4 regions of the Pseudoalteromonas sp. ASV78 genome follow, and region 2 is predicted to be linked to each of the others. Evidence: predicted binding sites of a transcription regulator. Region 2 holds the regulator's gene; each other region holds the start of a gene.
What was found. Region 2 encodes sigma-54, which starts transcription at its own class of promoters, with help from an activator protein. Its sites were predicted from a motif close to GTTGGCACGNNNNTNGNNT; they were not measured.
Positions count from the first base shown of each region.

Region 1: the regulator sigma-54 is predicted to act here: its motif matches at 3,435-3,453, upstream of ACMVDV_RS13085 (DUF4168 domain-containing protein).
Region 3: the regulator sigma-54 is predicted to act here: its motif matches at 2,788-2,806, upstream of flgJ (flagellar assembly peptidoglycan hydrolase FlgJ).
Region 4: the regulator sigma-54 is predicted to act here: its motif matches at 3,522-3,540, upstream of ACMVDV_RS12795 (YggN family protein).

Region 1 is NZ_JBLOPA010000001.1:2,916,663-2,922,456, forward strand. It holds gene ACMVDV_RS13065 (ATPase) at 1-22, shown strand, start outside; gene ACMVDV_RS13070 (hypothetical protein) at 95-289, opposite strand; gene ACMVDV_RS13075 (sigma-54-dependent transcriptional regulator) at 460-1,839, opposite strand; gene ACMVDV_RS13080 (ATP-binding protein) at 1,836-3,320, opposite strand; gene ACMVDV_RS13085 (DUF4168 domain-containing protein) at 3,491-3,862, shown strand; gene ACMVDV_RS13090 (ZrgA family zinc uptake protein) at 4,075-4,578, shown strand; gene ACMVDV_RS13095 (MerC domain-containing protein) at 4,660-5,070, shown strand; gene ACMVDV_RS13100 (dihydroorotase) at 5,196-5,794, shown strand, end outside.
Region 2 is NZ_JBLOPA010000001.1:3,551,048-3,556,841, forward strand. It holds gene ACMVDV_RS16130 (HPr family phosphocarrier protein) at 96-368, opposite strand; gene rapZ (RNase adapter RapZ) at 397-1,239, opposite strand; gene ptsN (PTS IIA-like nitrogen regulatory protein PtsN) at 1,423-1,875, opposite strand; gene hpf (ribosome hibernation promoting factor) at 1,880-2,167, opposite strand; gene ACMVDV_RS16150 (RNA polymerase factor sigma-54) at 2,196-3,692, opposite strand; gene lptB (LPS export ABC transporter ATP-binding protein) at 3,759-4,484, opposite strand; gene lptA (lipopolysaccharide transport periplasmic protein LptA) at 4,481-5,014, opposite strand; gene lptC (LPS export ABC transporter periplasmic protein LptC) at 5,004-5,558, opposite strand; gene kdsC (3-deoxy-manno-octulosonate-8-phosphatase KdsC) at 5,555-5,794, opposite strand, start outside.
Region 3 is NZ_JBLOPA010000001.1:133,675-139,468, reverse strand. It holds gene flgK (flagellar hook-associated protein FlgK) at 1-1,780, opposite strand, end outside; gene flgJ (flagellar assembly peptidoglycan hydrolase FlgJ) at 1,782-2,750, opposite strand; gene ACMVDV_RS00525 (flagellar basal body P-ring protein FlgI) at 2,958-4,052, opposite strand; gene flgH (flagellar basal body L-ring protein FlgH) at 4,064-4,747, opposite strand; gene flgG (flagellar basal-body rod protein FlgG) at 4,766-5,554, opposite strand; gene ACMVDV_RS00510 (flagellar basal body rod protein FlgF) at 5,576-5,794, opposite strand, start outside.
Region 4 is NZ_JBLOPA010000001.1:2,849,588-2,855,381, forward strand. It holds gene ACMVDV_RS12770 (AzlD domain-containing protein) at 1-12, shown strand, start outside; gene ACMVDV_RS12775 (iron-containing alcohol dehydrogenase) at 38-1,192, opposite strand; gene ACMVDV_RS12780 (LysR family transcriptional regulator) at 1,360-2,226, shown strand; gene ACMVDV_RS12785 (glutathione peroxidase) at 2,460-2,951, shown strand; gene ACMVDV_RS12790 (PA3496 family putative envelope integrity protein) at 3,002-3,190, opposite strand; gene ACMVDV_RS12795 (YggN family protein) at 3,599-4,396, shown strand; gene ACMVDV_RS12800 (PLP-dependent aminotransferase family protein) at 4,469-5,794, opposite strand, start outside.

The DNA.
Region 1 (5,794 bases), 630 kb from region 2:
TAATCAGTTCTTCGAAGAATAACCTAAGTAAGTTAATCTGATATTCAAAAATAAGACATAAAAGGGAAGCATCAAGTTTCCCTCTAGATTAGTTTTAAACTGTTTGTGCTTTTAGATTTAACCAGTCTTCTTGTTTTAGCTTGTTCAAAGCAGCAAGGATATGGGCCGGCTTCATTTGCGACTTTCTTGCATTCCAGCTATGTACTGTACTAATAAGTACATCGTCAGTAATGTTATTACCTTCTAGCTCATTCGTTGCAACCCAATGCACCGTTGAAAGTAGCTCCATACCGTTTTGCGACTCAAAGCCTTCTATTAGTCTGGCTACTTTATCAAATCGTTGTTTTGTTTCTGGGCACGCTTGTAAATAATTCAGTGCGTCGATAGCCGCATCATCTTTAAGCTCTATTGGCGTATCAGGTTTATTTATGCCATCTGCATCACCGGTAATATTGCACTTTATTCGTCGCTATCGCTGTCATGCTCTCCTTGCTCTAGCCAGCGGTATAAGGTGCGCCGTGTGATGCCTAGTAGCTGGGCGGCTTGTTGTTTGTTACCTTCGGTGTGCTGGAGCACTTGCTGTACGTAGTTTTGTTGTAACTGCTGTAAGGTTGGCCAACGGGTGGTGACTTTTTGATTGCTTTGGCTTACTTCTGGTTGGTAGTTATGAATGCGCGTTGGAAAGTCTTCTGGTGCAATATTGCTGCCACTGGCAAAGGTGTAAGCACGCTCTATTGCGTTTTGTAGTTCGCGTACGTTACCAGGGAACGGGTAGCGGTATAAACAATCAAGTGCGTCTTGGCTCAGGCCATGTACATCACGGGGTTGTTTTTGTTGCAGTTGCTGTAAATAAAATATTGCTAGTGATTCAAGATCATCGCCTCTGTCGCGCAGTGGCGGGACGGCTAAACTAAAGGTTTCTAAGCGATAGAATAAGTCTTCACGGAACGTCCCTGCGGCAACCCCCTGCTCTAAATTTTGATGGGTTGCGGCGACAATACGCACATTAATTTTAACTTCTTGATCGCTCCCAACAGGGCGGATCGTGCCTTCTTGCAATACCCGTAACAATTTGGCTTGTAACAGTAATGGCATTTCTGCAATTTCATCAAGCAATAAGGTGCCGCCATCGGCTTCTTTAAATAAACCCGAGCGCTGTTGGCGCGCGCCGGTAAATGCACCGGCGGCATGACCAAAAAACTCACTTTCCATTAGTTCAGCGGGGATCCCCGCACAGTTAATGGCAATAAATGGTTGTTCACTACGCGAGCTTTGTTGATGTATTGCCCGTGCAACCAACTCTTTGCCGGTGCCACTTTCTCCTAAAATAAGCACTGCCCCTTGTGCCGACGCAACTTGAGTTATTTGTTGGTACAAACGACGCATAGCACGACTTTTGCCAACTAAACCTGCGGGGCCATCTTGCTGTTGTTGCCTCAGTTGCTGCACTTCATTACGCAGCGCTTTATGAGCTAATAAACGCTGTACCGACAAAGCCAAATGATCTAAGTCAAGCGGCTTGGTCAAAAAGTCATCTGCGCCTTGCTTTAGCGCATTTACCGCTTGGCGCACAGTACCAAAAGCGGTAATGAGTAATAGAGCTGGCGGCTCAGGTTGCTGTTTTAAGCGTTGTAATAATTGCATGCCATCAATGCCTGGCAGCCTGATATCGCTGATCACTAAGTCAAAGCGCTGCTCGCTAATACAGCCGAGTAAATCTTCTGCACAGCCACAGGCGGTGACTTGATAGCCTTGGCTGGCTAACTCTTCTTGTAATAGCTCCAGTAAATCCGGGTCGTCTTCAACTATGGCTAATCGGTAAGGCGATAAACTGCTCATTGGTATATATCCTGCTTGGTTAGCGGTAAGGTTAAGGTCACTTCGCAGCCACCTTCGGGGTTGTTTTTTAAGCTCACAGTACCCCGGTGTTCCTGCATAATTTGCTGCACGATGGCAAGTCCTAACCCCGTTCCTTGACCTTGTGGCTTGGTTGACACAAAAGGGGTCATCATTTGCTCTGTGGTGAGATTACTGGTTAACCCTTTGCCATCATCTTGAACCTTAATAAGCAGCTGATCGTGTTGTTGTTGCGACTCAATCACCACCTGACTGGCAGCTGCTTGCGTAGCGTTTCTTAATACATTAACAAGCGCCAACTCTAGCCGTGCAATATCGACATATAACAGTATATCGGGGCAAGGAAGTTTGATTTCGGGTTGTTTTTCATCGTCTTGTAACTCATAACTAATGCTCTGCACGGCTTGCTGCAATAGCGGTAATAAAGCAATCCGCTGCCAGCTAGTCACTGGTGTATGAGCAAACGCTTGCAGCTGTTTTACCATGCGATTAAGGCGTAATACTTGACCACGAATTGCCTGTAGTTGGCGTTGGCTGTCGGCATCGGGATGTTGGCGTAATAACCGCTGCGCACGGCCATCGATAACGCTTAACGGTGCGCCCAATTCATGGGCAACGCCGCTAACGACTTGACCAATAGCGGCCATGGTTTCTTGCTCTTTAAGCTGCTGTTCTATTTTTCGCTGTTGTGCCTGTTGCGCCAGTAGTTGCTGCTCGGCGGCATTGATTTCATCTAACATATGATTCAATCCCTTAGCGACTTCTCGCAGCTCAAGCGGGCCCTGCAAACGCGCGCGATAACGCCGTTCGCCACTGGCAACCCGGCGCATACTACTGACTAATTCGTTGATCGGTTGACCAATCACTCGTTTATGACCGCGCCACATAATCAATAAACTCAATATTGCTAGTGCAAACCAGCTTAACCACGCTTTATTTGATAACTTAGCTAATGACTGTTCAAAGTCACTGGCCTTACGGCTAATTTGCAATAAGCCATGAATTTGACCACTGCGATTAACAATAGGCAGAAAATGCGAAAACAATGATTGCCCCGACACCGATCGATAACCGTCTTGTTGTTGACCGGTGCTAACCACCTCAGATGCCAACTGGCTATTAGTGAGATCGGGCTCAATCACGCCAGTTGCCGCGACTAAAGCACCATCAACGTCATAAATTGAGGCACCATAAACCCGCCCAATCGTGAATACCGACTCTAAGTGCGCATTTATGGCGTTAGTATCTTGTTTTAATAACGCGTCGCTAATGGGTATACGTATGGCACGGCCGATTAACTCTAGATCTGTACGCATACTGGTGGTGACTAACTCGTTGGTATAAACCAAACCAAAACGTATTGCCAGCCCTGTTAGTAATAACATTGGCAAGACTACATAAAACAATAAACTGCGCTGTAAGCTCGCTAGGTGCCAATAGCGAAAACTGGATAATTTTGTCACAAGCCCTCCTCCGGTGTATCATTAGTATACACACCACTGCTTATGCAATAAAGCTAAACAACCGAGAAATAAATTAAACTCAATATAAATCAATACGTTATTTTTATTTTAAATGTTGGCATGCTCTTCGCTATAAGTAAATCGAACTCAAAATAATTGGAGTAACATTTATGAAAAAAAATACTATCGCACTATGTATCGCCGCACTGTCTCTATCTGCCACTGCGGGTATGGTTAATGCCAATACGGGGGTAGCAGTACCACCACAACAACAGACATCAAGTATCAAAGATGCAAAGTTATTACAGTTCAGTATTGCTATGGATTCAATCGATAAAATAAGTGCGCGGTATGAATCAGAGTTTCAAAGTGCTGAAGATACGGAACAAGCACAAACGATTCAGCAAAGAGCACAGGCTGAAATGGTTAAGGCTGTAGAAAAAGCAGGATTAACGGTTGCTGAGTATAGTGAAATTGCTCAACAAGCCCAACAAGATCCACAATTGCGCGAACGTATTATGACCATGTCACGCGCTGAATAATTAACTTTATAGCGCAGCTGCGCGTGTTAGTGTTATATGCACTAACGCGCGCTACGATTACCCCACTCTTATCACGCGTAATTTAATAACCTCACACTTTTTTACCTTCAATTAATCCCCCCAAGTAGTCAATAAAACTCACAGATATTTATTTTACACCAATATAGATATGTTATATTATAACAATAAATATTCTATAGAACGATGACTAAATGAAAAATACCTTGCTTTTTGTCATGCTATTAACACTAACGTTAAGCTTTACAACAGCAGCATACGGCCATGTACATGGTCAAGGTGAGCTTTTTGTTTCCCAGCATAAGCAAACATGGTTACTGCAATTTGTTTTGCCCAGTGCCGATCTACTTGGTTTTGAACATACTCCTAAAAGTGACTCTGAACACCAAGCCATACAACAATTAGCTGCGCGATTTGCAGATCATACCCAGATCATTGCATTCAATGAAGCATGCCAGCTTGATAGTATTAAACACTCTTTGCAGACACCAAGTCAGTACACTGAGCAAGCTAATGCTCACCATGATATCGAATTAGAATATTACTTTACCTGCCCAAACACTGTTGATCAGGTCTCTGTGTTGTTATTTAAATGGGCCACTTCGTTGACCCATATCAAAGCTCAGTGGCTCAATCAGCAAGGTCAAGGTATGCAAAAATTAATAGCGGCGCAACCAACAATAACATGGTCGTTTTAAATAATATGGCGTCATAGCTTAGCTAAAAACGCCAACAGTGTCGCTCATTAGGCGGCAACTCACACTCAACATGAGGTACTCATGACTAAGTTACAATTATTTACCGACAAAATGGCTATAAGCCTGTCGTTCCTGTGTATTGCTCATTGCCTATTATTACCCATGATACTCATTTTATTACCATCAATTGCGGGATTATTAGCATTCGACGATGAGTTATTTCATCGCTGGCTGATTTATGCCGTGCTGCCAATCAGTGTGATTGCATTGCTAATGGGTTACTTACACCATCGCCAAAAAAATGTTTTTATTACTGGTTCTGTTGGCCTAGTGGTGCTGATCAGTGTGCAATTTCTTACTGCATCGCAACTAGATAAATACGGCGAAGTTATACTCACGCTACTGGGCTCATGCATTATCGCTTATGGTCACCTTCGTAATTATCAACTGCGTTGTAAGAAGCCCCACTGTACACCCACACAACAACCATAAGCTTATCGCTCACTCAGGAAGCTATGCTCACAATGTCGTTAGCTCAACCAACACCAGCACTAACAACATGGACGAGCAATAAGCGACTCACACTAACTTTCGACTTTAATTGCTAAGGAGTCACGATGCGTAGCCAATTAATCAAAAACGCATTATTGGTTAACGAAGGCCGCACAGTGGCCGCCGATGTGCGAATTAAAGGCGATCGCATCGACAGCATTGCTAGCAGCTTATCTGCAACTGCGCTTGATCAGGTGATCGATGCTACAGGTTGTTATTTAATGCCAGGTATGATCGACGACCAAGTTCATTTTAGAGAGCCTGGGCTCAGCCATAAAGGCACTATTGCCAGTGAGTCACGCGCCGCTGTTGCGGGTGGTATTACTAGCTATATGGAAATGCCCAACGTCAATCCCGCAACAACCTCGCTGCAAGCACTCGAAGATAAATACGCACGCGCTAAAGCTCACTCGGCTGCTAACTACGCTTTTTATCTTGGTGCAACAGAAGACAATTTAGACACCATAAAGGCCCTTGACCGAAAAAAAATATGCGGGGTTAAAGTGTTTATGGGCGCCTCAACCGGTGATTTATTAGTTGAGAATCCAGCCGCATTAGACGCCATTTTCAGAGAAAGCCCGGTGCTTATTGCCACACATTGTGAGCATGGCCAGGTTATTCAACAAAACTTACGCAAGTTATATCGCCAAGGTATCACACCCAC
Region 2 (5,794 bases):
TTAATGGGTGGGGTAGATTTTGATAACTAACTAGGCTGATAGCTTAGATCAGCAGCTTGTTCAGTTTAACGCAATTTAGTGGTACTGACTACGAGCTATTCTTGTTCGTTAAAGCGTTGTTCGATTAGTGCACCAATGGCAGCAAGAGCGGGCTCTGCGTCTGGACCTTCACACACTACTTTAACTTCTTTGCCTTGGCTGCTTTCTAATAACATTAGGCCCAGTACGCTATCGCCAGCGGCTTGTTTATCATCTTGATAAAGCGTGATACTGGCATCAAACTGCACGGCTAATTGTGCTAATACAGTGGCTGCGCGGGCATGTAATCCAAGTTTGTTTTTTATCAAAAATGTATCTTCTAAGCGCATCAATATTCCTTACTGTAAACGAGAGTTGTTATTCTTGCTCGCGGTGGCGAATCTTTACATTGCTGTGGCTCATTGAAAAGCTTTCACCAATGGTTTGGGCTAAATAAACGGAGCGATGTTGGCCACCGGTACAGCCAATTGCAATCGTGAGGTAACTACGATTATTACGCTCTAAGTGCGGTAACCACGTTTGTACAAAGGTTTGGATCTGCCAAGTGAATTTTTGCACGATACTGTGGCTGGCTAAATAATCTTTTACTGGCTGATCAAGGCCTGTAAGTGGCTTTAACTCAGGCTCCCAATGTGGGTTTGGTAAAAACCGCGCATCAAATACGTAATCGGCTTCTTTTGGAATGCCATGCTTAAAACCAAATGATTCAAAGGTGATAATTAGTTTTTTGTCTTTTTTACCTAGAATTTTTTCACGGATTGACTCTGCAAGCTGGTGGACGCTGAGGTCGGTGGTATCCAGTATAAAGTCGGCTCGGGTCGTTAATACATCAAGTAATACTTTTTCTTGTTTGATGGCTAAATCAAGCGGCAAAGAATCCAAAGATAATGGGTGTAAGCGACGGGTTTCAGAAAAACGCTTGATCAGCGTTTGATCGTCACTGTCTAAATAAAATAATGTCGGATTTGCAAAACCTGGCAAATATTCAAGAATATCGTTAAATTCTTCTTGTTCCTTGGGTAAATTACGCACATCTATGCTGACTGCAATTTTGTCGTAATTATCAGAAACACTACGCACTAATGAAGGTAATAAGTTGACAGGGATATTATCAACACAATAATAGCCAAGATCTTCGACTACGCGCAGGGCAACAGATTTACCTGAGCCAGAGCGGCCACTGATGATGATTAACTCCATGTAAATTCTCCTTCATTTAATACCAATTTTATTAAAAACATGATCATTCTAGCTTGTTAAATAACTCACTAACTTTGTCAGAAATTATTTATATAGCGCAACTATATGTCATAATTTCCGCCTTGTTATAGCGCTATTTTCCTGTCGCAATAATAGATCAGTAATGCAATGCAATTGGTATGACTACGACTGCTCAACAATAACGTGATACAAATCTTGGTCCGTTTTTGCGCTACGTAATTGTTTGCAAAAATCTTTGTCGTTAAGTTTATCAGCAATTGTGGCTAACGTCTTCAAATGAAGTTGGCTATCACCATCTGGTACGATGAGGGCGATAAATAGATCCACTGGACGATTATCAATCGCATCAAAATCAATTGGTGATTCACTCACTAAAATTATCGCTAGTGGGTTTTCAATACCCGCCATACGACCATGAGGAATCGCAATACCACGGCCAATGCCTGTACTACCTAGTTTTTCTCTAGCGAGTAATGCATCGAGGATTTCTTGTTGCGATAGCTGGGGAAGTTGTTCATGAGCCAATTGGCTGATAAATTCAATGATCCGTTTTTTGCTATTAAAAAGGACCGCAGCTTTGCTGCAGTCCTGGCAAATAAGTGAGCTTAATTTCATAGTATTAGTGTCGAGCGTGTTTCTCTTTGTGTTTGATTACTTGACGGTCAAGTTTGTCGATTAGTCCGTCAATGGCTGCGTACATGTCTTGGTGCTCAGTTGAGGCAAATAGTTCAGCGCCACTGACATGTATTGTGGCTTCTGCTTTTTGGCTTAGCTTTTCTACGTCAAGAATAACATGGACATTGTTGATGTGATCAAAATGCCTCTCAAGCTTCGCAAACTTATTGTTTACATAGTCTCTTAATGAATCAGTAATTTCTACGTGACGACCAGTTAAATTTAGTTGCATAAGCATTTTCCTTTTTTGATTTTACGCCTTAAATCAAACTCTTTCTTTGATTTGACGGTGGAATAGCCAGTGACTCGCGGTATTTTGCAATAGTCCGTCTAGCTACTTTGATACCTTGCTCTGCCAATATATCTGCAATTTTACTATCACTCAATGGTTTCGCTGAGTTTTCTGCGCTAATCAGTTTTCTGATCAATGCTCGAATCGCGGTAGATGAGCATTCGCCGCCATTCTCAGTGCTTACATGGCTTGAGAAAAAATACTTTAACTCAAAAATACCACGCGGAGTATGCATGTATTTTTGGGTTGTTACCCGAGAAATTGTCGACTCATGCATTTCAACCATTTCAGCAACGTCATTTAGCACCATAGGTCGCATGGCTTCAGGGCCATGTTCAAAGAACCCTTGCTGCTGTTTAACAATGCAGTTAGTTACTTTGAGTAATGTATCATTGCGACTTTCTAGGCTTTTTATAAACCACTTAGCTTCTTGCAGATGCGAACGAATAAATTGGCTGTCAGTGCTCGATTTTACTGAGCGTGACATGGCCGCATATTGGCTGTTCACTCTAATTTTTGGCATGCTGTCTGGATTAAGCTCAACCACCCAGCGGCCTTTAATTTTTTTCACTGATACGTCAGGAATAACGTATTCTGACTCTTCCCGTACTATGGTATCCGCAGGCTTTGGATTGAGACTGTGGATCAGTGTCATGACTTCTTTTAGTTCTTCTTCCTTAAGCTTAGTCTTTTTCATCAAAGTGCGATAGTCGCGACTAGCTAATAAATCGATATGATCCGTTAAAATCATTTTTGTCTCGCTAATCCAAGGCGTTGCGGGATCAAATTGATTTAATTGAATACATAAACATTCTTGTAAACTGCGTGCGGCAATGCCAACTGGGTCAAATAACTGAATGCGCTTTAACACTGCTTGCACTTCGTCAAGTTCGATTTCTTCTTCGCTGTTGCCTTGATTTAAACTCTCTACAAGGTCTTCACAGCTGAGGGTTAAAATACCTGAGTCGTCAACGGCTTCAACAATCGCAATGGCTATTGCTTCATCGGTTGGACTAAACGGAGTCAGTTGTAGCTGCCACATTAAATACTCATGCAAGGTCTCTGTTGAGGCGCCTTGATAAATAGATTCATCTTCAGGCATTGGGCCTGATGAGCTGTTTGGCGCTGCACTCATGTATTCATCCCAAGTGACGTCCATGGCCATTTCGTCACTGAGTGTTTCTTTACTTAACGCTTCACTGCTTTCTTGTTCGTATTCACTAGGCTTGTCGTCCGCTGAGGCACTGACAGTTAAGTCATCGTTATCTTGTTTTTGTTCGTTTTTGCCAGCCGTATCTTCTGAATATTCATGTTCTTCTAGTTCTAACAACGGATTGCTATCTAGCGCTTCTTGAATTTCTTGCTGGAGATCCAATGTACTGAGCTGCAATAAGCGAATCGCTTGCTGCAGTTGCGGTGTCATTGTAAGTTGCTGGCCCATGCGCAGCTGGAGTGATTGCCTCATGTATCTCTAACAATCCTTTTATTATTGTCATTGTTAAGTTTAGCAGATGCTTAGCTAAGTGTGGCTTTATAGCCTAAATTGCTCACCTAGGTAAACATCGCGAACTGTTTGGTCGGCGAGTACATGCTCAGGTGTGCCTGAAGCAATTAACTCGCCATGAGAAACTATGTAGGCTTTTTCGCAAACATCAAGGGTTTCTCGTACATTGTGGTCGGTAATAAGTACGCCAATACCACGGTTTTTAAGGTGTTCAATAATCTTCTTTATATCTAACACTGAAATTGGATCAACGCCAGCAAAAGGCTCGTCTAGCAAGATAAATTTTGGATTTGCAGCTAAAGCGCGCGCAATTTCAACGCGTCGGCGTTCACCGCCTGATAGCGCCATACCTTGGCTGTCGCGAATATGTTGAATGCTAAACTCATCAAGTAAGCTGTCGAGGGCTTCTTCTCTGGCTTGCTTTTTTAGCTCTTTGCGGGTTTCTAAAATCGCCATAAGATTTTGATATACAGTCAACTTACGAAATATTGATGACTCCTGAGGCAAGTAACCAATTCCTAAGCGGGCGCGGCTATGCATTGGCAGTAGGGTAATGTCATTATCATCAATACTGATTTTGCCTTTGTCGCTAGGCACTAAGCCTACAATCATATAAAAGGTGGTGGTTTTACCTGCGCCATTTGGGCCAAGTAAACCAACAATGCTGCCAGCGGTTACTTCTAAACCAACACTTTTGACAACTTGGCGACCTTTGTAGCTTTTCGCTAAAAATTCAGCTTTTAATGTACTCATGGTTGGCCTTTAGATTTGATTTTTTTACTGTCTACTGGCACGAGTATAGTGTGTACGCGATCGTCTGAGCTTGCGCCTTTTTCGGCACTGATCAGTTGTTGATCCATGTCGTAGGTAATACTTTTAGCATTAATTTTTTGCCCTGCTTGAGTAACCTGTGCGTCACCAATTAAGGTTAAGTAGCGCTTTGCAACGTCGTAACGAACTTCTTCAGCACTGGCGCTCATGATCGTGCCATCAGCTTGTTTTTCTTCAAAATAAGCTGGGTTGCCAGTCGCTACAAGCAGTTGTTTATTATCGCCTAAGTCTTCACGTTTGTGTACTTCAAGGCGGTCAGCTTTGATACGACGGTTACCATGAATGATCTCAACGTTCTTTTCAAAAATACCGATATTATCTTTCAGTTGTGCAAGTTGTTTGTCTGCACTGATCGATACTTGGTTCGCAGGCGGTGAGGCAGTCTCTGCAAAGCTTGAAAAGGCCATGAATAAGCTTGGTATAACAAGCAAGTGAGCAAATTTATTGGTCATAATATATGGTTCGCGTATGGTTAATTAGTTCTACCACTTCGGCTTTTAAGTCGGCATGCAGGCCGCGCCCAGTGATCTTTAAATTTGGTCCGATCAATTCTACTGGTTGTTCAGAACTCATGGTTTGCAGCTCAATATCAACCTGAATGTTGTCTGCATTTATATGTTCAATCATGGCATTGTTGGTCAGGTTTTTAGCCACCACATTGCCTTCTAAAATTAATTGATGATTTTCATATAAGGTGGCTTCGTTTGCATTAATTTGCCACGTTTGTTGTTGATTATATAAAGTAAAAATAGGTTGCTCAAAGTAAGTGAAGCCTAACTGTTGATAGAGCTCCATTTTTGCAGCGGTTACTTTGTGGCTAATCTTACCTTGTTCATCAAATGCGGTTTGTTTTAATGCCACCGCCGTGTAATCAGGTTTTGCTATGATATCTTCTTGGTTTTGTACTGTGGTTGCAGGTTGATTAAAATAGGGGAACCACAGCCACACCATACAAGCGACGAACAGTACGCATAATATTAAACGCGCACTATTCATGAGCTAGTCCCTTCGCAGGTTAACGATTTACCATTTTCGAGCATCAGTAAATCAGTTAACTCACGCACGGCACCAAAGCCACCAGGTAGCATGGTTGTATAGTGTGAAATACGCTTGATCAGTGGATGGGCATCGTTTACTGCCACTGCAAATCCCACTAACTCCATGACCGGCAGATCAGGCCCATCGTCACCAATGTAGGCAATTTGCTGATCAGTTAACTGCAGTTTATCCTT
Region 3 (5,794 bases), 3.4 Mb from region 2:
CTGCATAGGCTTGATTGAATGTTTTATGGTTATCAGCTGATGCGGTCGTGGTAACATTTTGCCGCACTAACTCGCCGCTTTGTAGCCCAGCCAACATTAAGCCATTGCGGTTATCATCAAAGCCGCCTTCATTAAATTCTAATGTAAAGCTATCACCTATAGCTGGTGTTCCTTCAATGTTAAAATCAAAACCATAGCTGTCATACGGAGCGCCAGCTTGAGCAAGCATATTCTCAGCAGGAGGAGTTATAGTAAATGTTGTTGTTCCGTTGCCATCTGTAAGTGTGTATTCATTTGCGTTTGCGGTTTTGACAATACTAATATCACCATTCGCTAAAGCTGGTGGACTTGTCGTTGTAAAGCCACCGCTAGTTACACTGCTCACTGTTCCAGCAGATATATTGGCATTACCAGTATTATTTATGTTATCGGCTGTACGGATAGGTGATGCCAATGCGAGCGCTTCAGGCCTATCGGTGGCGAGTGTTAAACTTGATGCGGCTTGTGCATTAAGCTTTACTGAAAATTGATCGCCAACATTACCACTACCCGACACATTTAATTGTAAACCATACGACTCTCCGCCAGTAATCGTTGATGAATCAATTACGCCAGCGACGATATCCGCGGTTGCAGGAGTTCCTAATGGCTGACCTTTATTATCGACAGGTTGTATTTCAACAGTTGTGCCACTGGTATAAGTAACAATAAAGTCACTGGCAGGAATTTCACTGCCTTTGCCGGGCTCTAAAGTCGCCGTTATACTTGAATTGCCAGTATTGGCTTGATAAGCGTGACCGCCAATAGTTGGGATTGTAAAAATATCCCCACCGAGTTCGCCATTACCGTCCATTCCTAAACGGTTTTGTTGATTAAACGCATCTGCAATCGCCAAGCCCATTTGGCCAAGTTGATTTTGCGCGGGTACTAAAATGTCATCACGAAATGCCAGTAGGCCACCTATTTTACCTTTTAATTTACTCGCATCCACTTCAAGCGGCACCGCTTTGCCGCCATCTATATCTAAATGTAATTCTTTAAAATTAGGATCCGGATCGCCAGCCATCGAAAATAAATTAAATGCACCATCTTGCATTACTAATGACTCACCAGTGCCCATAAAAACAAGCTTCTCACCATTGGGGCCATCTAGTGTTTCTACATCGATTAGCTCTGATAATTTACGAATAGCTAAATCTCGTTCGTTATACATAGTGCTTGAGTTTGCTTCGTTGCGTGTACCATTTACGGTCGCAATTTGCTTATTCAAGCTGCTAATATTTTGAATTAATGTATTGGCTTCATCAGAAAAAATTTCTAACTGCTCATTCACGATATTTTTTTGATCAAATACAATGCCTGACAAACGCTCCATTTGATCAAGCAAGTTTTCTGCATCTGTCATCACTAATGAGCGTGCAACAGATGAAGACGGTTGATTTAAACTTTCCTGCACATTATTGAATAACGAATTCATACTGGTCGATAAACTATTGGATTCTTGAGAAAACAAGCTATCAACACGACCCGCTTCAGTGACAAATTGATCAAAAAAGGTTTTATTTGAAGTATCGCGATTGAGCTGTTTTTGAGCAAACTCATTTAATAAGCGATAGGTATCTCCACGACCAACTTGATTGTCGATCATGGTCATATGCTCTGTACGCTCGCGTACATAACCCACTGTGTTCACATTGGCAATGTTCTTACTGGTGGTTTGTAGCAATTCTGAATTAGCGCGAACGCCTGAGCTTGCAATGTCAAATAAGTTAAACGACATTCTAATTTACTCCTTGGCGAACCAATGTTGCCGCCAATGTTTTTAGTTCGGTTCGGTTAAGCACTTGCTTAATTTTGTCAGCGTAATTGGGGTCTGTGGCATAACCTGCTTTTTGTAATGAGTCTAAGAAAGCAGCCGGTTTTGCGGTATTTTGTAACGCTTCTTGGTAACGTGGATTTTCTGTCAAAAACTCAACAAAATCATTCACACTGTCTTTAATAGAATCGTATGCTCGAAAGCTTGCTTGTTTTTTAACTGGCGTGCCTTGTTCAAATTCGAGTGTCATTTTATTGGCTTTCTCACCCTGCCAGCTTTTATCTGATTTGATATTAAATAAGTTAAAGCTACTGTTGCCATCACTTTTATTAATAATATGTTTCCCCCAGCCAGTCTCAAGTGCCGCTTGTGCAACCATCACCGCTGGGTTCAAACCAATTTTTTCAGCCGCTGTTTTCGCATGTTCCCAAACACTGCTAATAAAATCTTCAGCATTTTCAAATTGCGGTTTTTGCGCTGTTGATGAACTGCTATTAACAGCCTTGGTGTCAGTCGTATTATCGGCATTTTTACCGGTTGCACGTTGATCACTAGTAAAATCATCGACAGTGCGCAGCACTGAACTAGGGGTAAAGTTTTTTCCATCAGGAGAGAGTTGTTGCACTATGAGATCGGCTAAACCCAATGAGCCTTTTGAAGATAAATCAACCGATAACTGTTGATCATGCATTTCTTCAAAAAACTTTACACCACTGGAATTAAAAGGACTGTCTTCGTCTTCAAACGCTTCATTTGCTTTGCGCATGCTTTTAAGCAACATTTGCGTAAAAATAGATTCAAATTGTGCCGCTGCTTTTTTTAGCGCTTCTTTTGATGCTTCAGGCGAGGCATCACTTTTTAAGGCATCTTGACGTAAGGTATTAAGATTGCCTAAATCAAAGAAGTTTTGTTTATCGAGATGATTAGTATCCATCAGCAAGTTGACACAGTGATTAATAATGAAATTAATAATGCAATAATTGAGCCAAGGCGAGTTTGCAGATTACTTATAAAGAGTGCGAGTTTGCGAGTTTGCGAGTTTGCGAGTTTGCGAGTTTGCGAAAGTATAAAAGCGTTGATTAATTATGCAAGTCAAGCCCCCCTAAATGCGAGTTAACGCAAACTTAGGGGGTCAATATGGTTAAATAACCACGAGTTGACCGTTGATGGCACCCGCTTCTTTTAATGCTTCAAGGATTGCCATTAAATCCCCCGGTGCAGCACCTACTTCATTAATTGCGCGTACTAAATCGTCAAGGCTCACACCTGGGTTGAATACAAAGGCTCGTGAATCATCTTCGTTAACATCAATAATACTTTGATTAGTAACGGCCGTTTCCCCTTCACTTAATGCGTTAGGCTGAGATACATTTTGCTGTTCTGCAATTGTAACCGTTAGGCCACCATGGGTAATTGCCGCTGCTTGTAACTTTACATTTTTACCTATTACTATAGTGCCTGTGCGTGAATTAACGATAATTTTTGCCGAGGTATCGGCTGGTTTAAACTCTAAATTTTCAAGCGTTGATAAATAAGCAACACGCTGTGATGCATCACGCGGAGCAAGCACACGAATTGAGGCTGCATCAAGTGCGTGTGCGCTATCAGGGCCAACCAACTCATTAATCGTTTGCTCTAAACGTTTTGCCGTCGTAAAGTCAGGACGATTTAAGTTAAAAGTAATATAATCGCCTTGCATAAATGGGCTTTTAATTGCACGTTCAACCGTTGCGCCATTGGGAATACGCCCTACTGTTGGGGTATTCATAACAACCCTACTACCATCGGCGCCTTCAAGGCCTAAACCACCGACAATTAAACTACCTTGCGCTACTGCATAGGTATTACCATCAACCCCTTTTAAGAAAGTTTGCAATAATGTGCCACCGCGTAAACTACCGGCACTGCCGATTGACGATACAGTAATATCAATAGTTTGACCGGGTTTTCTAAATGCAGGTAACTCGGCATGAACAGCAACCGCAGCCACATTTTTAATCTTAGGCTTTAAATTCGATGCCATGGTAATACCAAAGCTATTGAGCATGGCTTTAAAGCTTTGTTCAGTAAAACGACTTTGCTCACCGGTGCCAGGTAAACCGACTACCAGGCCATAACCAACTAACTGGTTTGAGCGAACACCTTCAACCATTGAGACATCTTTGATACGTTCAGCGCTGGCACTACAGTGCCAAACTAATAAACATATACACAGCAACGCTTTCAAGCTATTCATATCAACATCCTTTAAAAAGGGAACAGAGAACTACTGAAGAATCGTGTTAACCACCCTCCCGTTTGAGTCTCTTGCATTTGCCCTTTCCCAGAATACTGAATGCGCGCATTCGCGATTCTGTTAGAGGTCACAGTATTATCTGCGGTAACATCTTGCGGACGAACAAGCCCTTCAAGACGAATAAATTCTTCACCGGTGTTTAAGGTTAACCACTTTTCACCACGGATCACTAAATTACCATTCGGTAATACCCGCATCACATTCACCGAAATATCACCAAATAAACTATTAGATTGATTTGACTTAGTATCCCCTTTAAATTTTGCACCACTGCCAACACCAAATTGAATACTATCGCCGCCAATATTAACGGGTAGTCCGCCTAAACCAATGACAGGGTCGAGGCTAGCATCACTTTGTTTATCCGTTTCAGTTTTAGCTGCTTTTGATGATTGCGTTGATTCTTGCAGTTTAACTGTAATTATATCCCCGGTGCGTAAGGCTTTTTTGTCTGAATATAAATCGTTTGATAAGTAACTATCAAACAATGAGCCTGTTGGTACGACTTGCTCTGCGGCAGGCTCTGGGTACATAGGAGCATAGTATGGATCATCTTGAACCACGCTGTGGTTTTGAGTCGTCATACAGCCACTCAAGATAAATGCACCAGTTAAGACTATAGATAAATTACGCATAACTTTGCTCCGAATTAGTTAAAGTTGCTGACTGATGTAACTCATCATTTCATCAACCGCTGAAATCACTTTTGAATTCATCTCATAAATACGTTGAGTTTCAATCAGGTTAACTAATTCTTCGGTTACATTTACGTTAGACGTTTCAAGTGCCCCTTGTACAACCGTGCCTAATCCTTCAAGCCCTGGGTTACCTTGTACGGGTGCACCACTGACTGCCGTTTCGGTATATAAGTTTTGCCCTACAGGCTCAAGGCCCGATGGATTAATAAAGTCACTGATCGTTAACTGACCAATCACCACATTTTCAGGCTGCCCTGATATACGCACCGATACCTCGCCATCTTGCGATACGGTAATTGACTGCGCATCATCAGGTACATTCATTTCCGGTTGCACAGGAAAACCAGCACCTGCTGTTACAATGCGACCATCTTCATCGGTAGTAAATTGACCATTTCGCGAATAAGCAATATTGCCATCAGGCTGCAACACTTCAAAAAAACCAGGGCCAGAGATCATCCAATCCAATGAATTTTCAGTGGTTAACATATTACCTTGGGAAAAGTTTTTCTGATTGGCAACAACTTTAGTACCCGCCCCCAACATTAAACCAGAAGGCATTTCGGTATCTTGTGATGAACGTCCCCCCGGCTGATTAATATTTTGGTACAGTAAATCTTCAAACACAGCACGGCTTTTTTTATAACCAACGGTACTGGCATTGGCTAAATTATTTGAGATCACCGAAATATCGGTTTGTTGAGCATCAAGCCCCGTTTTACTTATCCACAATGCAGGATTCATACTAATGTCCTCTCAATAAAGTTAAACAATACGCAGTAATTGAGTATGTCGTTCGTCAATTTCTTCTGCCGTTTTCATTAACTTAACTTGTAATTCAAATTGACGTTGATGGCTTATCATATCCACCATTTCATGTACCGGATTCACATTTGACATCTCTAAGGTGCCACTTAGCACCTTCACATCATTAGAGATGTCGCAAAATCCACAGATATCATTTTCCAGTAATTCGGGTTTTGG
Region 4 (5,794 bases), 700 kb from region 2:
ATCTTAAATTAACCTTTTTTGGCTAATTTAAGCAAATTTAAACGCTGGCTAATAAAATAGCGCGGCTTTTATCTAGCGTAACCTGCCCACGTTCGCCAATAGCCGCCATACCATGGCGTTCAAGTTGCTCAACAATTTTATCAGCAACTTCTTCGCCCAACTCATAATCACTTAAACGCGTTGGCATATTCACACTGTGGAAAAACGCTTCAGTTGCAGTAATTGCCTGCTCAATCGCGGCATCTTCATCACTAATATCTAATCCTAATACGCGCTCTGCGTACTGTAAGATTTTACCGCGTTTAGTTTCTTTTTGCTCAGCCATCATCCGTGGTAATACAATCGCAAGCGTTTGCGCGTGATCAAGACCATACATAGCGGTCATTTCATGGCCTAACATATGCGTTGACCAATCTTGTGGCACACCCGCACCAATTAAACCATTCAGTGCCATCGTTGCTGACCACATAATGTTTGCACGTACTTGGTAGTTGTCAGGCTCACTAAACGCTTTAGGACCCTCTTCAATTAAGGTCATTAAAATACCTTCAGCGAAACGGTCTTGCAGCTTCGCACCTACATCGTAAGTTAAATACTGCTCCATCGTATGTACAAATGCATCGACAATGCCGTTTGCCACTTGGCGCTCAGGCAATGAAAAAGTCACCGCAGGATCAAGTACTGCAAATTTTGGCAGTACAAATGGACTAGCAAATGCAAGCTTTTCGTGCGTTTCAAGATTTGAAATAACACTATTACCGTTTGACTCAGAGCCCGTAGCTGGTAACGTTAATACCACACCAAGAGCAATAGCCGATTTAATCTCGCCACCTTTTGCTAAAATATCCCATGGCTCACCCTCATAATTTGCCGCTGCAGCGATAAACTTACTGCCATCAGCGACTGAACCACCACCCACTGCAAGAATGTAATCAATGTGCTTTTCTTGCACTAAAGCCACGGCTTTCATACAAGTTTGATAACTTGGGTTAGGCTCAATACCCGCAAACTCAAACCAAGTATGTTCACTTAACGCATCGACAACTTGCTCATAAACGCCATTACTTTTAATGCTGCCGCCGCCATAAGTAACTAATACTTTTGCGTCTGCTGGGATCTCATTTTTAATTAAAGCGATTTGTTGTTCGCCGAAATGAATTTTGGTTGGGTTTGCAAAACTAAAATTTAACATGGTTACTCCATTGCTTGACAGTTTGCTCTCATGAGCCAAATTAGGTGACTTAGTAATTGTATGGGTTTAATGATTTATTAAAAGAGCAAGCTCAGAGAATCACTTTTGCACAGCTGCAACAATAGATGCTATAAACTAGTATTACTTAACATTTTGAGAACAAAGAAATGTGGCAAGGCCTCGATGAATTTTTGCATGTAGTTGAACATGGCAGCTTTACCCAAGCAGCAAAAGCTATGGAAGTATCTACATCCCACATTAGTCGCCAAGTACAACAGCTTGAAAACCGCTTAGGCTCCGTATTATTTCAACGTACCACACGAAAAATAAGCCTCACCGATATTGGCCGCGAATACGCCATAAAACTCAAAGCAATCAAGCAAGAATTAATCGACGCGAATAACCAACTACAAGGTGAACAACGCAAACCTAAAGGCTTAATTCGAATTTCTGGCGCCGGTGAGTTTGTGGCCTGTCATGTCGCACCTAAGATTGTGGAGTTTGTAAAACGTTATCCTGAGGTTGAAGTAGATATGGACTTTAACAATCGCAATGTCGATTTAGTCGAAGAAGGCTTTGATTTAGCGATTCGCTTTGGCCGTATGCAAGACTCCAACTTAATTGCACGACCACTTAGCCCTCGCATAATGACGCTCGTTGCCAGCCCAGAATATTTAGCACATCAGTCAATCCCAACTACGCCATACCAATTAACAGAGCATAATTGTTTAATCGCTTTGGGGAAACGCTGGCGTTTTAATTTTAATAATGAAATAAAAGAAGTTAAAGTTGCCGGTAACTGGCGCAGCAATCATCCTCGCGCACTGCTTGCAGCAACATTAGCGGGCTTAGGGATCGCCCATTTAGCCACCGATATTGTTGCTGAGTATATTCAACAGGGGCAATTAGTTACCTTACTTGATGAATTCCAAGTAACTGACAACGCCTCCTGGCTGGTCTATCCACGTAAAGACTTAATGCCGTACCGAGTGCGATTATTAATTGAATATTTACTTGCCAGCTTTAATCCTTAAAGCACTAATAGCTAAAATTTCATCGCTAAGTTGCGCTCTGATTAAGCGAATTGGCGCCTCAGACACTTGCTTCTTGCAAATAAACTCAACGCAGTTAGTGTTGAAAATTGCCGCTGAAGAGTACGTCATTATCTAGCGTTCAACTTAATAAATTAAATGCGCTTAGAATTTAAGCTGTATGTCTGTCGCAACTCAGGATAGAATTTAGCAAACAACAATAATAAGTGATTACCATGAACGACTTTCACCAACTTTCAGCCAGCAACCTTCAAGGTCAGACAATTGATTTTTCAGACTTCGTAGGCAAAGTCGTATTAATTGTCAATACAGCGAGTAAATGTGGTTTTACGCCACAGTATGAAGGCTTGCAGCAATTACATGCAAAATACGCCGAGCAAGGATTAGTAATTATTGGTTTTCCGTGTAATCAGTTTGGTAAGCAAGAGCCAGGCAGCGCCAAAGATATCGAGCAAGGGTGCTTAATTAACTACGGCGTAGACTTTGTGATGATGAGCAAAGTTGATGTTAATGGCGAGCACGCTCACCCTGTATTCAGGCACTTAAAGTCTGCATTACCGGGATTTTTAACCCGCAAAATAAAGTGGAATTTCACCAAGTTTTTAATTGGCCGTGACGGTAAGGCGATCAAACGGTTTGCACCATTTACTAAGCCGCAGCAAATCGAAGGCGCTATTATCAAAGCCCTTAAAAGCAACAATATATGAGCTGCTAAAAGCAATAAAGAGGCAATTTGCCTCTTTATCTAAATTATCTCTTAGTCGTTTAAATACTCATCCAAGTCATCATCGCCCAAGTTTTTACGCAAGCGTTTTTGCTCAAGGTAGTCTTCCAACTTTTTCTTTACCTTTTGCTTATTCTTGTCGTGTTGATTACGCCCGACCATTTCGTACTCGTCTTCAACAAAATCGTCATCTAGCGCATCGTAACTAAATGTCTTACCCACAACCCACTCCATAAAGTGTTTGAGACCAATTCAGGATTTTTTATCACTATCATTGGTAAAATTAAAAATGTTCAGCACGATTTCAGATGATGAAAACGCACTAAAATAAAGCCACAACACCACTGTAGAATAGTGTTATGTCGATATTGTGAATAAATAGCGCTAAATTTGAATTCTGGAAAGTGAGAGTTTTTTATCGAAACGATAAACATCTTTTATGCATTGATGCATATTAGTCAAAATGACTAAAAAATAGTTTTTTTATAATCTGAGCATCCTCTTTAAAAACCACAAAAAACTGTTAGCCCTTTGTTTTTAAATACTAAAAATTATTGGCATCAAACTTGATAAGTATTAAATAAGAAAAATACGTACTGGTTACAATCAACAAATTAGCAGGAAATTAAAATGAAAAAATTACTATTAATAAGTTCTTTATTCATTGCCACAGGGGCAATGGCACATAATGATAATGAGACTAATATCTCTTTCAATAGTGAATCATGCGATATTGAATTTAAAAATGATATTCGTATCAAACCAAGCGAATTAGAAATATTTACCGCAGATAATCACACCATGACTTTTGCTGATAATGGTGAATTAATCATCGATGGCCAAACTTTGCCACTAAACAGTCAACAACACCAAGCGATCAGTAATTACTCAGACAGCCTGCGTAGCCAATTACCTGAAGTTGCCAACATTGCCCTTGATGGGGTAAAAATCGCGGGTGTTGCCATTACAGAAGTCGCCAATGCATTTAATATCGATGGCCTAGACGGCATCAATGCCCTAATGGCAGATATTCACGTTGAAGTTGAAAACACCTTTTATCAACAAGGCGCTTTTGTAATGGGGCAACAAAGCTTTAACCAATTTGGCGAAAACTTTGAAAGCCAATTTGATCAGCAAATAGAAAGCGCCGTGCAAGCTGCCATGATGCAATCAATGGGCAGTATTTTAATGGCAGTAGGTTCAGAACTAATGGGCTCAGGTGGTGATATGCAAGCCTTTGAACAACGCATGGAAAACATGGGGGCAGAAATCGAAGCCAAAGTTGAGCAACAAGCGAGTCAATTAGAAAAACGCGCTGACGCACTGTGCGGTAACTTTTCAACAATTGCAGAGCAAGAGCAACAATTAGTTAAACTAGTACCAGAGCTGAAAGATTACCAATTATTTAGTTATAAACAAAATAACTAACCAGAACTCTGGTTCTACACGCTAAAAATTTGATATCCCTTTAGCAGCACTCTTTTAAAAGGTGCTGCTTTTTTATTTTTTAGCTAAATGAACGAGCTCACCAAGCGTTTTTATTGCTTGCTCAAGTTTTTCACTCCATGGCAAACCATAACTTAACCTAATACAACTACGGTATTTATTGGTGGCGGAAAAAATATAGCCAGGAGTAATGCTAATGCCATTTTCGAGCGCTAGCTGAAACAGTTTAACACTATCGTACCCGCTCCCTAAATCAATCCAGATCACACAACCACCTTGCGGATCGCTGATCCGCGCAGTACTCGGAAAGGCTTGTTGTAAACACCAGATCATGCGCTCTTTGTTATTACGTAAACGCTGTTTGAGTAGTTTAAGGTTTCGCTCGTATTCGCCACTTTGTACAAATTCATATAACGTCCACTGATTGATCAACGAAGTAGAACAGCTCAATGCACGTTTATAGCGCCGTGCTTGGGCTGCAAACTTACCAGCAATCAACCAGCCAACGCGATAACTCGGTGTTGCCGTTTTTGAAAAAGACGCACAGGTAAGCACCAATCCTTTCGTTGAGTAAGCTTGCGCAGGTGTGCCTCGTTGCGCAGTAAAATGTAAGTCGCCGTAAACATCATCTTCAATTAATACTACATTATGAGATTCTAATAATACGACCAGATCTTTACGCTTACTATCAGGCATAAAGCTGCCGACAGGGTTATTAATCGAAGTAGAGAAAACACAAGCTTTAATATCATGATCTTGTAAAGCCTGACGAAGATCATCAAGCCAGATCCCATCATCAGGGCATAATGGGATCTCAAGTGCTTTCAGCCCTAAACTTTCGATCAATTCAATAATGCCAAAATAACAAGGCGACTCAATGGCAATCACATCGCCCGCTTTTGCCACACATTTAAGGGCAATAGCCAAAGCTTCTTGTGCGCCGTTAGTGATCACCAGCTCTTGCGGATCGACACCAATACCAAAATCTAAATAGCGATGGATCAACTGCTTTTTCAACGGGGCAAAGCCATCCATTGCACCATAATTTATTGCGCGGCTGCCTGCTATAGACATAACTCGGCGCATTGTACGGCTCAGCATTTTATCGGTTGGCGCTGCCGCCACTGGATTAGCAATACCAAATGGCACCACACCCGCTTGGTGAATAGCATCATAAACTTGCTCTATCAACACCTGCATATTTACCGCAACCGGCTCACGACTGAGCTTTACTCGCCTAGGTCGTGCTAATTGCGTAGTCGATGACTTTAGAAAATAGCCTGACTTTTCTCGTGCTTCAACCAACCCTTGTGCTTCAAGTGATTGATAAGCCAATTTCACCGTCGGAATACTGACTTTAAGTTTATCGGCCATTTTACG